Regions from separate parts of the Clostridium fermenticellae genome, predicted to be linked through region 2. Evidence: riboswitches for the same ligand, from Rfam matches in the RefSeq annotation. Region 2 holds a riboswitch; the other holds the start of a gene.
The links. Region 2 has a riboswitch for tetrahydrofolate ahead of D4Z93_RS09555 (folate family ECF transporter S component). Riboswitches for the same ligand answer to the same signal wherever they lie in the genome.
Positions count from the first base shown of each region.

Region 1: it holds a riboswitch for tetrahydrofolate, as region 2 does, so the genes downstream of both, D4Z93_RS07280 (folate family ECF transporter S component) here and D4Z93_RS09555 (folate family ECF transporter S component) in region 2, are expected to answer to the same signal.

Region 1 is NZ_CP032416.1:1,548,254-1,554,093, forward strand. It holds gene D4Z93_RS07270 (MFS transporter) at 1-107, opposite strand, end outside; gene D4Z93_RS07275 (DUF4317 family protein) at 133-1,323, opposite strand; gene D4Z93_RS07280 (folate family ECF transporter S component) at 1,467-2,258, opposite strand; THF riboswitch at 2,389-2,495, opposite strand; gene D4Z93_RS07285 (YibE/F family protein) at 2,600-3,397, opposite strand; gene D4Z93_RS07290 (YibE/F family protein) at 3,402-4,535, opposite strand; gene D4Z93_RS07295 (gamma carbonic anhydrase family protein) at 4,735-5,250, shown strand; gene pdaA (delta-lactam-biosynthetic de-N-acetylase) at 5,439-5,840, shown strand, end outside.
Region 2 is NZ_CP032416.1:2,042,208-2,048,047, forward strand. It holds gene nadC (carboxylating nicotinate-nucleotide diphosphorylase) at 1-290, shown strand, start outside; gene D4Z93_RS09545 (amidase domain-containing protein) at 449-967, shown strand; gene D4Z93_RS09550 (methyl-accepting chemotaxis protein) at 991-2,988, opposite strand; ZMP/ZTP riboswitch at 3,191-3,267, shown strand; THF riboswitch at 3,359-3,478, shown strand; gene D4Z93_RS09555 (folate family ECF transporter S component) at 3,541-4,143, shown strand; tRNA gene D4Z93_RS09560 (tRNA-Leu) at 4,333-4,419, shown strand.

The DNA.
Region 1 (5,840 bases), 490 kb from region 2:
TCTTTAACTATAGTTGGTACTGCCGTTGTTACAATTGTGCCTTCAACAGCTCCTAAAAACATCGCAACCATTATCGCTATAACTATCTTTTTTCTTTTCAAATCCAATTCAATGTCACTCCTATTTAAGTATTTATTCTTTCTCTGTCTGTAATTTTATCCCATTTATTAAAATATCGTCACTTAATTCTATTAAAAGACACTTTTTTCCTTCTTTGTTTCTTATTTGTTTAATATTACTCAACATGTCAGGAGGTATTGCTATACTTATGGCATCATTTTCTATTTTAATTGATTTTTTTTCGAAGTCTGGAATAACATTTTTTACTTTAAAGTTGTAATTTCCTCCACATACTTCTTCAAATGCATTTTTTACAACTTCAGTATTTTCAACTCCATTTTCTCCAAGTACCTGAGATACATCCTTCATATCAAAAGTTAATTCATCAACATCTTCATCATCTTCTAAATCAAGTTTTTCATATATACTTTCATACATATTTTGTATAACATTTGGTTTAGCAGTTCCAAGTGCAGTTTCTATTATAGCATTAAAACTTTCCTTTTCCTCAGATGCCGAGGGTTTAGTATCACATTCAAGAATATTTTCAACAAAATTTGCATTCACTTGAGAAGATTTTGATGAATAATACAATAGTTTATTCACATCTACATATTCAGAACAAAAACTTGGAAACATAAATCCATCCAATGGTGAATTTAAATTTATAGTTAAATCAAGAATAGAATTTGATTTGAACTTCATCTCTGAATAATCAAACTTTAATACTTTTTTAGGTACATCTACTTTATTTATACTACATAAGATAAAATCTATAGCTTGTACATACTCTTCTGGATCCTCCGGTAAATCACTATCATTATTCTCCTTTTTATCTGCCTTGTAATATTCGGCTCTTACAAAGTTTATTACTATATCATTATCATAGTTAAAGTTTTTACCTATTTTATCTACAAACTGATCTACAAGTTCACTTATATCCCCATCTGATTTTAATGTATTATATAGTATTTGTTGACTGTCAATCAAATTATCATTTTTCTCAAGATTTTCTACTGTATTTTTGCTCTTAAAAGGTAATTCAAATATCCTGGAGTCTATTGATCCCGTTAAAACCTTTTTAAAGTTATTTAAATAGAGTTCCTTTACTTCATCGCTCTCTACATTAAAATCCAGTTTTTCTTTTATTATTATCTGTGCATTATCCTTTTTTAAATACACACTATATATTTGCTTTATTTTTAGCATATAACTATTAATTTTAAACTCTTTCCTTATATCTGCTAAATCTTTTTTGTTCATGATTCATCCTCTTTCTTTAATTTAAAATACATAGATTATAATACCATCTGATAGAAACTCTATCAACAATTCTTAACAAAATTATAAAATTAAATTTTATAGTTTTAAGGGAAGCCAAATAAACGACTTCCCTTCATAAAGTATTAAATATCTTCAATTAATCTTTTCTCGAATGTTTCATAATAATACACAAGTATACTTATTATATAGGAATTTATAAAAGTAAGAAAAATCGTTTGAACTATTCTAGGAATCCAAAGGACTAAAAATCCATTTGCCATTAACGATGGCGTAAATATTAATAATATAAATGTATTTAATGTGGATACTATTAATCCAGAAACTCCAATTGAAATTGCAAATTTAAAATATCTTCTATTTATAAAATTACATGTTTTCCCTAATCTTCTTCCTATTATTACAGTCATCATCAAAATAAAAAGGCCTATAAAAGATATCATTATAAAACCTATTCCAAAATATTGTGCCTTATTTCCAAATTTAAAAAGCTGTTTGGATAATATACTAAAAGGCATCAATTTTATAGAAAGAAAATTTATCATTCCCACTAACAATATCAATACAAAAAATACTGTATAATATTTTTTTATACTTTTTAAGTTTATATCTTTTATATTTTTAAAAATAAGTGCTGGAACAGCTCCTGCAATTATATTTGTAATTGTCATAAGCGGTATATATGGACCCATCGGTGTAATTATATACCCAAGTACATCCACAATGCCACCTGCAATCGCTCCATATATTGGTCCAAATAAAAAGCCAGGAAGAACATAAAATATTGCTGCAAAGCTTATTCTCATCGTGAGAGTTCCCGCAGCAATTATATTGATCGAGATAGTTCTTACGCAAAGTGAAATTGCTATAAACAATGCTGTCATAACAAGAGATTTCGTATTTAGTTTATTTTTCATATTTACCTCCATAATATTTAATATAATTTACCACATATTTAGGTATAACAAAAAACACCTCTTTTCTCTTTAATGTAGTTAGTCACACTAAAGAGAAAAAAGCATAAATACATAAAAATCCCTTTAATGTAACAGCGGAAGCAGTATTACATCGTAAGCTTCAATTAAAAAAACGAGCTTTTCGTTTAGAGACAACTTCCCATCCTCTAACACTTTACGCATAATACTTACTCTGCTACCTTTTATATTTAATTTTCATAAAACCTTCATTAATTATCATAGTATATTGAGTTAAATAAAACAAGCCTACTTTTTATTTATACTTACAGATCATATTTATATTACTGAGATATATCATTATTTACTGCAGTTGATTTAAAATGTATTCTTTTTTCAAAATATAATATCATAAATGTAACGACCGTAGTTACAGGTATTATTAAAATTATTCCAATTCCACCACTGAATATCTGAAATACTTCAGAACAAAACACTTTAGCATTCAATATATCTCCAATAGAATAATGCAGCTCTTTAAAATATATTATAAGTGTCATAAATCCACCTATATACGCAAAAAGTAATGTATTTGTCATTGTACCTAATATATCTTTACCTATATTCATCCCGGACTTTAATAATTCATATTTAGTTTTTAATACATTCGATTTATATATTTCATACATAGAGGATGATATTGATATTGATACATCTATAATAGCTCCCAAAAGACCAATTAAAATCTCACATATTGATATTTGTGCAAAATTCAATTGAACATAAAGCGATAAAGTGGAAATTGACTCCATCTGTTCATTACCAAACCCTTGTATTTTTGCATTATAAGCCATCTTATATACTAATATCATAGTTATTATTACAACTAGAGTAACTGATAAGAGAGATGCAATTGTTTTCTGATTTAATCCATTTGCAGAAATTAGTGTTATATATGTTATTATTATAGCTCCGACTATTGTAACCTTTATTGGGTCCACTTTATTACATATGATTATAAGCATAAAAAACAGTGTAAAAAAATTTGTAAATAGTGTAAAAAAAGATTTAATTCCCCTTCCTCCTCCAATTATCATCATAAGAATAAATAATATAATAAATAAAATTAGGGTAACACTCATATTTCTAAAATCTCCAATCTTTTAAAAATGCAGTTGAAGTATAGATTGAAATTGGTATACTAAGCACAATTCCTATACTTCCAACAAGTGCTCTTATTATTTCCAGCGAAAGATTTATATTTATAATATAAGAAATTGAATACCCATTACTCATTAAAAGCAATATAATTGGAATACTTCCACTTACATAAGCAAACACAAGTGTATTAGTCATAGTACCCATTATATCTTTGCCAACTTCTTTTCCAGACGCAATGAGTTCTTTCTTATCTATATCTAAATTTTTATTATATATCTCATTTAAAGAAGCTGATATAGATATTGCTATATCCATTATTCCACCTAATGTTCCTATAAGCAGTTCAATTATAAATATACTTTCTGGTGGATGAGTTAAAAATTCCATTTCCTCAAAATGTACTCCACTCCAATTTCTCATTTTTATAATTAATATAGCTATAAGCATAGTTACAAAAGTACATATGAATGTCGAAACTATAGATGAGAGAGTCTTTCTACTAACTCCACAGACAATCAATATTGAAAGTAAAATAAAAAGTACACTCGCAATTATAGAGAGTAATGTTAAATTTGCTCCATGCGAAAATAATTCAACTAGTATAACCAATATAAATACATTTATTGTTACACTTACAAGTGACCTAAGTCCTTTATAACCTCCTACAATAAGCATAAATACAACAAATACCATTGCAATACGTAAAATATATTTATCCCTTTTAAAATCAAGCAGTTTTGCCGATATTTGTCCTTCTTTATTTTTATAAACAGATACAAAAATTTCATCATTTACCTTCAAGTTCAAATCATTTACCTCTGAGTATGAAGTCACATTTTCTAATTTAATTTTTTGATTTTTATATTTTCCATTCATAATAACGGCTTCAATTTTTTGCTTTTTTATGCTTTCGGACTTTCCATTCATATCACTAATCTTTGAATTTATAATATTTATCTGTATTACTTTTGCTATATCTTTATTATAAAATTCCTCATTTCGAGATGTGCAATAGAAACTTACAGCAAAAATAACTGTACAGATTATTAATCCAATCAAAAAAAATTTATTTTTTAAAGAATTTAGAATTTTACTACATATAGTTTGCTTTATTAACATTTAATTTAACCTTCCTTACGGTAATATTATATAGTTATTAATTTATATGTTATGATCACTATAGGCTGTTTTCTTAAGTATAAATTATTTTATACTATTTTTGTTACATTTTTATGTCAATATTATCATTTAAGATAACTATTTTACAAATATTTTGATACAATATATATAGATTTTATGTATGGAGGTAATTAATATTATGATTTATTTCTTTAGAAACAAGAAACCACAGATCGATAAGAGCTGTTTTATAGCCCCATCAGCAGACATAATAGGTAGTGTCTATGCAGAGGAATTTTCAAGTTTCTGGTATGGTTCCGTCGTTAGAGGTGATGATAATTCAATTTACATAGGCAGATGCTCTAATATACAAGATAACTGTGTAGTTCATGCAGGCAAAGATGAAAATAATGATGTAATAATTGGTTCAAATGTAACTATAGGTCATGGTTCTATAATACATGGGTGTAAAATATTGTCCAATACATTGATTGGTATGGGCTCGATAATTTTAGATGGAGCCAAAATTGGCGAAAATACAATAATAGGTGCCAATAGTATGATAACAAAGAATAAAGAAATTCCATCCGGAGTAATGTGTTTTGGTTCTCCTGCCAAAATTATAAGGAAGATTACTAAAGAGGAATATGAATATGTAAAGAATAGTGCCCACGAATATGAAGAGATGGTTAAAGAATTTATAAATGCAAAATAAGTAGAAAACCTTGCCATATTTTTTGGCGGGTTTTTTGGTTTACTTTTTTTGAATTTACATAATAATTATTACTTCTACTAAGTTATCACTGAATATAAATTTAATTACTTCCTTTATTTACATTCATCTAATGTAAATACTTTGAACATACTAATATCGTGATAGTTTTTGGAAAGGAGTGATCTTACTTGAATTTTAGTACTACACTTGCTTCAATATTAATTTTTAACAATTTATGTGGAACCAGTTTTGCTAATAACACTTTAAATAGTATATCTTCTAAAAATGTAAAAAATAGCACTATAGTTGAAAGCAAAATACATTTTCCATTCTTAAAAAAACTAGATATTTTTAGTAATTCGCATTATGATTTAGACACACGGGAGCATGAATGGTATTCATATCGGGAAAAGGGAGATATTTTTCCAAAATCTCCAAAAGAAACTACTAAATTTTTAAATAAATATCCCTGCTATTATCTTGGTGATACATCATCAAAAAACTTATATTTAACATTTGATGAAGGATATGAAAATGGATATACAGGCAACATACTGGATATATTAAAAAAGCATAATATAAAAGCAGCA
Region 2 (5,840 bases):
GAATAAATGACAAAGTTAGCTTTACAACTAAAGTTGAAGTCGAAGTTGAAAACTTAGACCAGCTAAGAGAAGCAATGAAAACTAAAGTTGATGTAATCATGCTTGATAATATGGATATTGAAACTATGAAAGAAGCAGTAAAACTTGCTCACGGGAAATTTATTTTAGAAGCTTCAGGAAATATTACAGAAGAAAATATAAGAAACATTGCCGCAACCGGCGTTGATATAATATCACTTGGAGCTCTTACCCACTCTGTAAATGCACTTGACATAAGTTTAAAATTTTAGACACTAAAATGTGCTATGTTAATTAAAAACTTATTGATTAACATAGCATATATGTCTTTCTGTCATTCATGGAGTGACAAACTTTTAAAGATTAACCTTCTCATAAAATTAATCATAATATAATACTGTAATTAATTTTATGGAGAAATTATAAGTATATGAAACATTTATCCTATTCCAGGGAAAGAGCGGTTAATTATGCTATTAACTTCGCTGCAATTCCAAATCCCAATTTTAAATACTTTATACCATATGGTGATAATGGAGGTGATTGTACCAATTTTACATCCCAGTGTTTAAATGCTGGTGGTGCTCCAATGATATTTTCCGGTAATAATCAATGGTGGTATTACAATAAAAACTCCAAAAATAATTCACTTGACAAATGGTCCGTTTCATGGGCAGTCGCAAATTCACTTTATTGGTACCTAAAAAATAATTATGTAAAAAATTTATATGGAATTAAAGGAAAAGAAGTTTCTGATATCAAAACCCTTGAGATTGGTGATATAATATTTTTTAAAGATTCACAAGGAAATATATCTCATTCTGCTATCATAACTTCTTTTGACGATTATGGTATTCCGCTTATAGCCCAGCATACACCAAACGTTTTAAATATCCCTTATATGAAAAAGTGGGCAGTGGAAACATTTTTTATAAAAATTATTCTTTAGATACCGTATACAATATATAAGAGTTAATTAATTTTAAATTGACTTATCTCATCTTTAAGTTCCTCTGCTAAAGTTTTAAGCTGCTCCGAATGTCTTGTAAATTCCTGCATAGTTGCAGATATTTCTTCGCTGGATGCAGTAACTTCTTCGGAAGCCGAGGCTGTTTCTTCAGATATGGATGAGATATCTTCAATTTCAGCTAATGTAGATTGTTTATTATCATTCACATCAATAATGGATTTCTTTACAGAATCAACTCTACCTATCATTATTTCAATTGATTTAAGTATCTCATTAAATATCTCCTGGGTTTTATTTACTGCCTTATACTGTTCATTTACCGCTATTTCAGTTGAATTAATGGCATCTACAGCTGTTTCAGATTTTTTCTGTATAGCTGCTATAATATCCTTTATTTCCTTTGCAGAGTTTTGAGACTGCTCGGCAAGAACTCTTATTTCTTCTGCTACTACAGCAAATCCTTTTCCTGCTTCACCGGCACGTGCAGATTCTATACCCGCATTCAGAGATAATAAATTCGTTTGTTCCGTTATATCAGTTATCGTTTCTGATATAACATTTATTTGTTTAGCACTTTCGTTCATATCAAAAATTACTTTATTGACTGCATTAGTGGATTCTTTGGTTCCATTGGATTTTTCTATCAAAGTGTCTATCATAGAAAGACCTGTTGATCCAAGTTCTTTGGTATCCCTTGAAATTTTATCAATTTCGTTTGAATTATTACTTATCTCATCCAGTTTATTTGACAGTGAATTCATTTCAGCTGCACCTGTCTGGGCATTCTCCGCCTGCTTAGTTGCACCCATAGAAACTTCTTCTATAGCTTTTGATACTTCAGTTACAGATGAGGTTACTTCGCCGGACATATTTGCCAGGCTTAAAGAAGTTTGCAATACTGTTTCTGAAGATTTTGTGACATTGTTCATAAGATCAGATACATTTTTAAGCATAGTATTAAATGATTCAGACAGATCTTTAAATTCATCTTTTGTTGAAGCAGTTACTGATACTGTCAAATCTCCCTTTGAAGCTTTGGAGAATGCTTTTTTAAAGTTATTTATATTATCAGATATACCTTTACTTAATGTAAAAGATAAAGCTGCTGCAGCCAGTGCCATTATTAATATCATTAATAAAGTTATCTGCAATATGGACTTTGTATCTTTGGAAAGTTCACTATCATTTAAAGTGGCGATTACTTTCCACCCGGTTAATTTATTTGTTGTAAATGCTCCAAACTTTTTTACGCCATTATAAGTATAATTGACAAATCCGCTGTCCTCTGATTTTGCCTTACTCCAGAAAGTCAATTTTGAGGATATATTAGTATTAATAAGATTTTTTTCTGGACTGGCTATTGCTTTACCCGTAGAATCAACAAGAAAAACAGATCCTGAATTGCCAACTTTTTTTGATGAAATTTCTTGCGATAACGTTTTTAGAGAACAGTCTAGTGCCAGAACACCTACAACCTGTCCATCTTTTTCTACCGTCTGTGAAAGCGTAATTATATTATTTTTTGTTGCAGCATCTATGTATGGCGGACTTATAATAACTTTACCTTTATTTTTTAATGCGTCTTTATACCAGTCTCGTGTAGTTGCATCAAATCCATCTGGGTGTGCATAAGGATATGATCCAAATTTGTGAGAGGCAGTTCCGTAATAAACTTGAAAAGTATCTTTGTCGCTTTCTTTCATATTTTTTAATGCATAAGACAAGGCATCATTGTCATTACTAGTATCATAATTTATAATACCGGGATTTGCAGCCGATATGGAAACTAATTTTGAAAAAATATCTAAGTAATTGGACAAACCATCATCTATTTCATCAATTGTTTGGGTAGTTGTAAGTATTAATTTCTGATTAAGTATTGATTTTGACTTAGAGTATGATATAAATCCGGATATTAGTAATGGGATTACACAAATTAGTATTAAACTTATGACTAATTTAGTACGAATACTATTTAATTTAGAATTTTTAAAATCCATTTTAATTTACTCCCCCTGTTATTTCTTAATATACCATTATAATAAATCATAAATTTACACAAATCAACATATTTTAGCAATTTTATAAAAATATCTAATATTAAATAATAAAGCATATTAAATATTAGAAAATTATAAATAGATTTGATGAAGTTATTCCAGCTTCCTTGACAAAAGGTTACAAAACGCTTATTATTTATCCTAGAAGTCATATGACTGACGGATGTGGAGTACCACAAGGGAGTATGACAGAAAAAGCCGACCGTCTGGGCAACCGCCTGGATAGTTGGCTTTTTTACACTATATAACAGGAAGAAGGAATTTCGTCAGCTATCATTTGATTTCGTATCACATTACAAATAATAAAAATGGCAGAGTAGATAATTGTGGGTTATGTGCCCGAGAAACGGGGAGTTGATCTCGGGACGGAAACATTTCGTTAACATAAACCAATACGAAAGTTACCGTACAATTATCGCATCCCGCTGCTGCATATAGGAAATTCCTCCTTTATGTGGCATTGAATCTTGCCATATTCAAGGAGGTTTTTACATGTTAAAAAGCAACACTTATTCAATCTTCACGCCAAAATACTGGATTGCAGCTTGTTCCGAGTTTCGAAACCTGCGCTCACTTGTTTTCGCTGGATTGACCATAGCTCTCAGTACAATCCTGAGCTCGCTTTATATCCCGGTGGGTATAAATCTTCGCATTACCACCGTTTTTTTAGCGCTTGCTCTCGGATCTATGATTTTCGGCCCTGTTATCGGTTTATCCGCTGGATTGGCATATGATTTAATCGGCTACTTGCTTATTCCTACCACTGTTTTTTTCCCGGGGTATACTTTATCATCCATGCTTGAATTCTTTATTTACGGGATATTTCTCTACAGGTGCAAAATTTCAGTATTACGGGTATTTCTTTGCAAGTTTATCATTGATTTTGGCATTCACGTCGGATTAGGATGTATTTGGAGCAGTATGCTATTTGGAAAAGGATATTACTACTTTTTTATAAAGAGTCTGATAAAGAATACAATCATGCTCCCAATTGAAGTAATAATGCTTATTGTACTGCTGCAGATCTTCCTTCCTGTCCTTGCGCATCAAGGCATCATTCCAGAGCAAAAAAATAAATACATACCGCTGGTTTAATCTTTTCGTTTCTATATGGTTTCGAAGGAAGAACCTTTTTAAGCAAAGAAGACCTTGAAATTTTCTCTATGACTTGATGAAATTGTGGCAGCTGCTTTGAGCCTTGTTAAACTTCTAAGCTAAACCTCTGGGGTTATTAATTTCTGCTTGACTAACTTAAACTCATATGATATTATATATACGTTCCTTGCCGAAGTGGTGGAATTGGCAGACGCAACGGACTCAAAATCCGTCGTTGGTAACAACATGCGGGTTCAAGTCCCGCCTTCGGCACCAAGTTATATCAACGGTTAAAGGCTCTTTGGATGAATAATCCAAAGAGTCTTTTTCATGCATTTGCTAACATTTTGCTAACATACAAATTAGGCCTTATAAGCATTAAATAATATAAAAAATAAAATTTCTCGTGTTTCAAATTCTTAGGAGCTATTATTTTTATATCTTTTAGTTTCAAAAATTCACAGTTTCCATAAGCCTATGAGCCACGCTATATATTAGAACTAACTTGTCACTTTCTATATCGCAAAATACTTTTTTACTTCAAATCTTTTAGAGTGAGCTTTCCAATTAATTCTTATTCCAGCTTTAAATAATACATTATTAGATATTAATCAAAATGAAACCATATAGTAGCTTTAACTCTTCGCTCACTCAGAATAAAAGCTACTATATAGTCGATTAAATATATTGGGCTGCTCCACCCCAAACACAGGTAGCAAATCTCTGCGGGTCTTATAATAGGCTCTCTCTGGTCGCAAAGAAACTTTGAACAAGCTACTATTTTTCTCTCCACTCGCGCTGCAGCTCTGCAAGCCTTAAGTATTCCTTTAGGGTCCTAAGCTGCACTCCTTACGTTCAAAAAAATAGCTAGTTCAAAGTAAAAAAATAGTAAGTTTCTCATCTCTCCAAGAATTTCTCCACATAGATTATTAGGTATTTCTCTTATTACTTCACCCTTCAATACAAAACATTCATGCACTTACTTTTACTTCAATAATTTAATGTATATTTTTGAATACATATTTTGCTTATTTATTCTATTTATTTTTATCCCTAAAATATAAACATCATTATCATATACTATAATAATCATACTGATTCTATATATATCACAACTGCTTAACATCTCTATATTTTTTATGTTTATAGTTTAAAGTGCTTCTGTATTAAATCTAAAAAAAGTGCCTGTTTGCATGAAACTGCGTGGTATTCCTCTTGGGTCTTACTTCTACGCTCAAAGTTTATGTTATTAATAAATTTTCATAAACGTCCACCGCAGCCCTTTAGGGTATACAACCCCAGGGGAATCCACTTTATTCAAGCCCTTATCAGGACATGAACAAAGCTGCTGGAAATTACTATATCAACCTCAATTCAAAATTCATCACTACATAAACCGCATCCTTTTTTAAATGTCAATGCAGCAGAGCTGCGAAGAATGAACACTTTGACATTTAAAATTTTGTGGTGTATTTCTTTTACATGATGATGTGATAGATAGGAAGTAGTTAATAGGCTTTCTTAGCCCTATTGTTCATATACGGATTACTTTATAATTCACAAATATTCTGAACTGAGTATTGTTTTATATCTAATAGGTTTAACATTGGATGCTCCATGATATAATTATCTTTTCATATACTATAAAAGCAAAAATTTCTACTATAACTATTTCTTATATTTATTAACCGTTATTA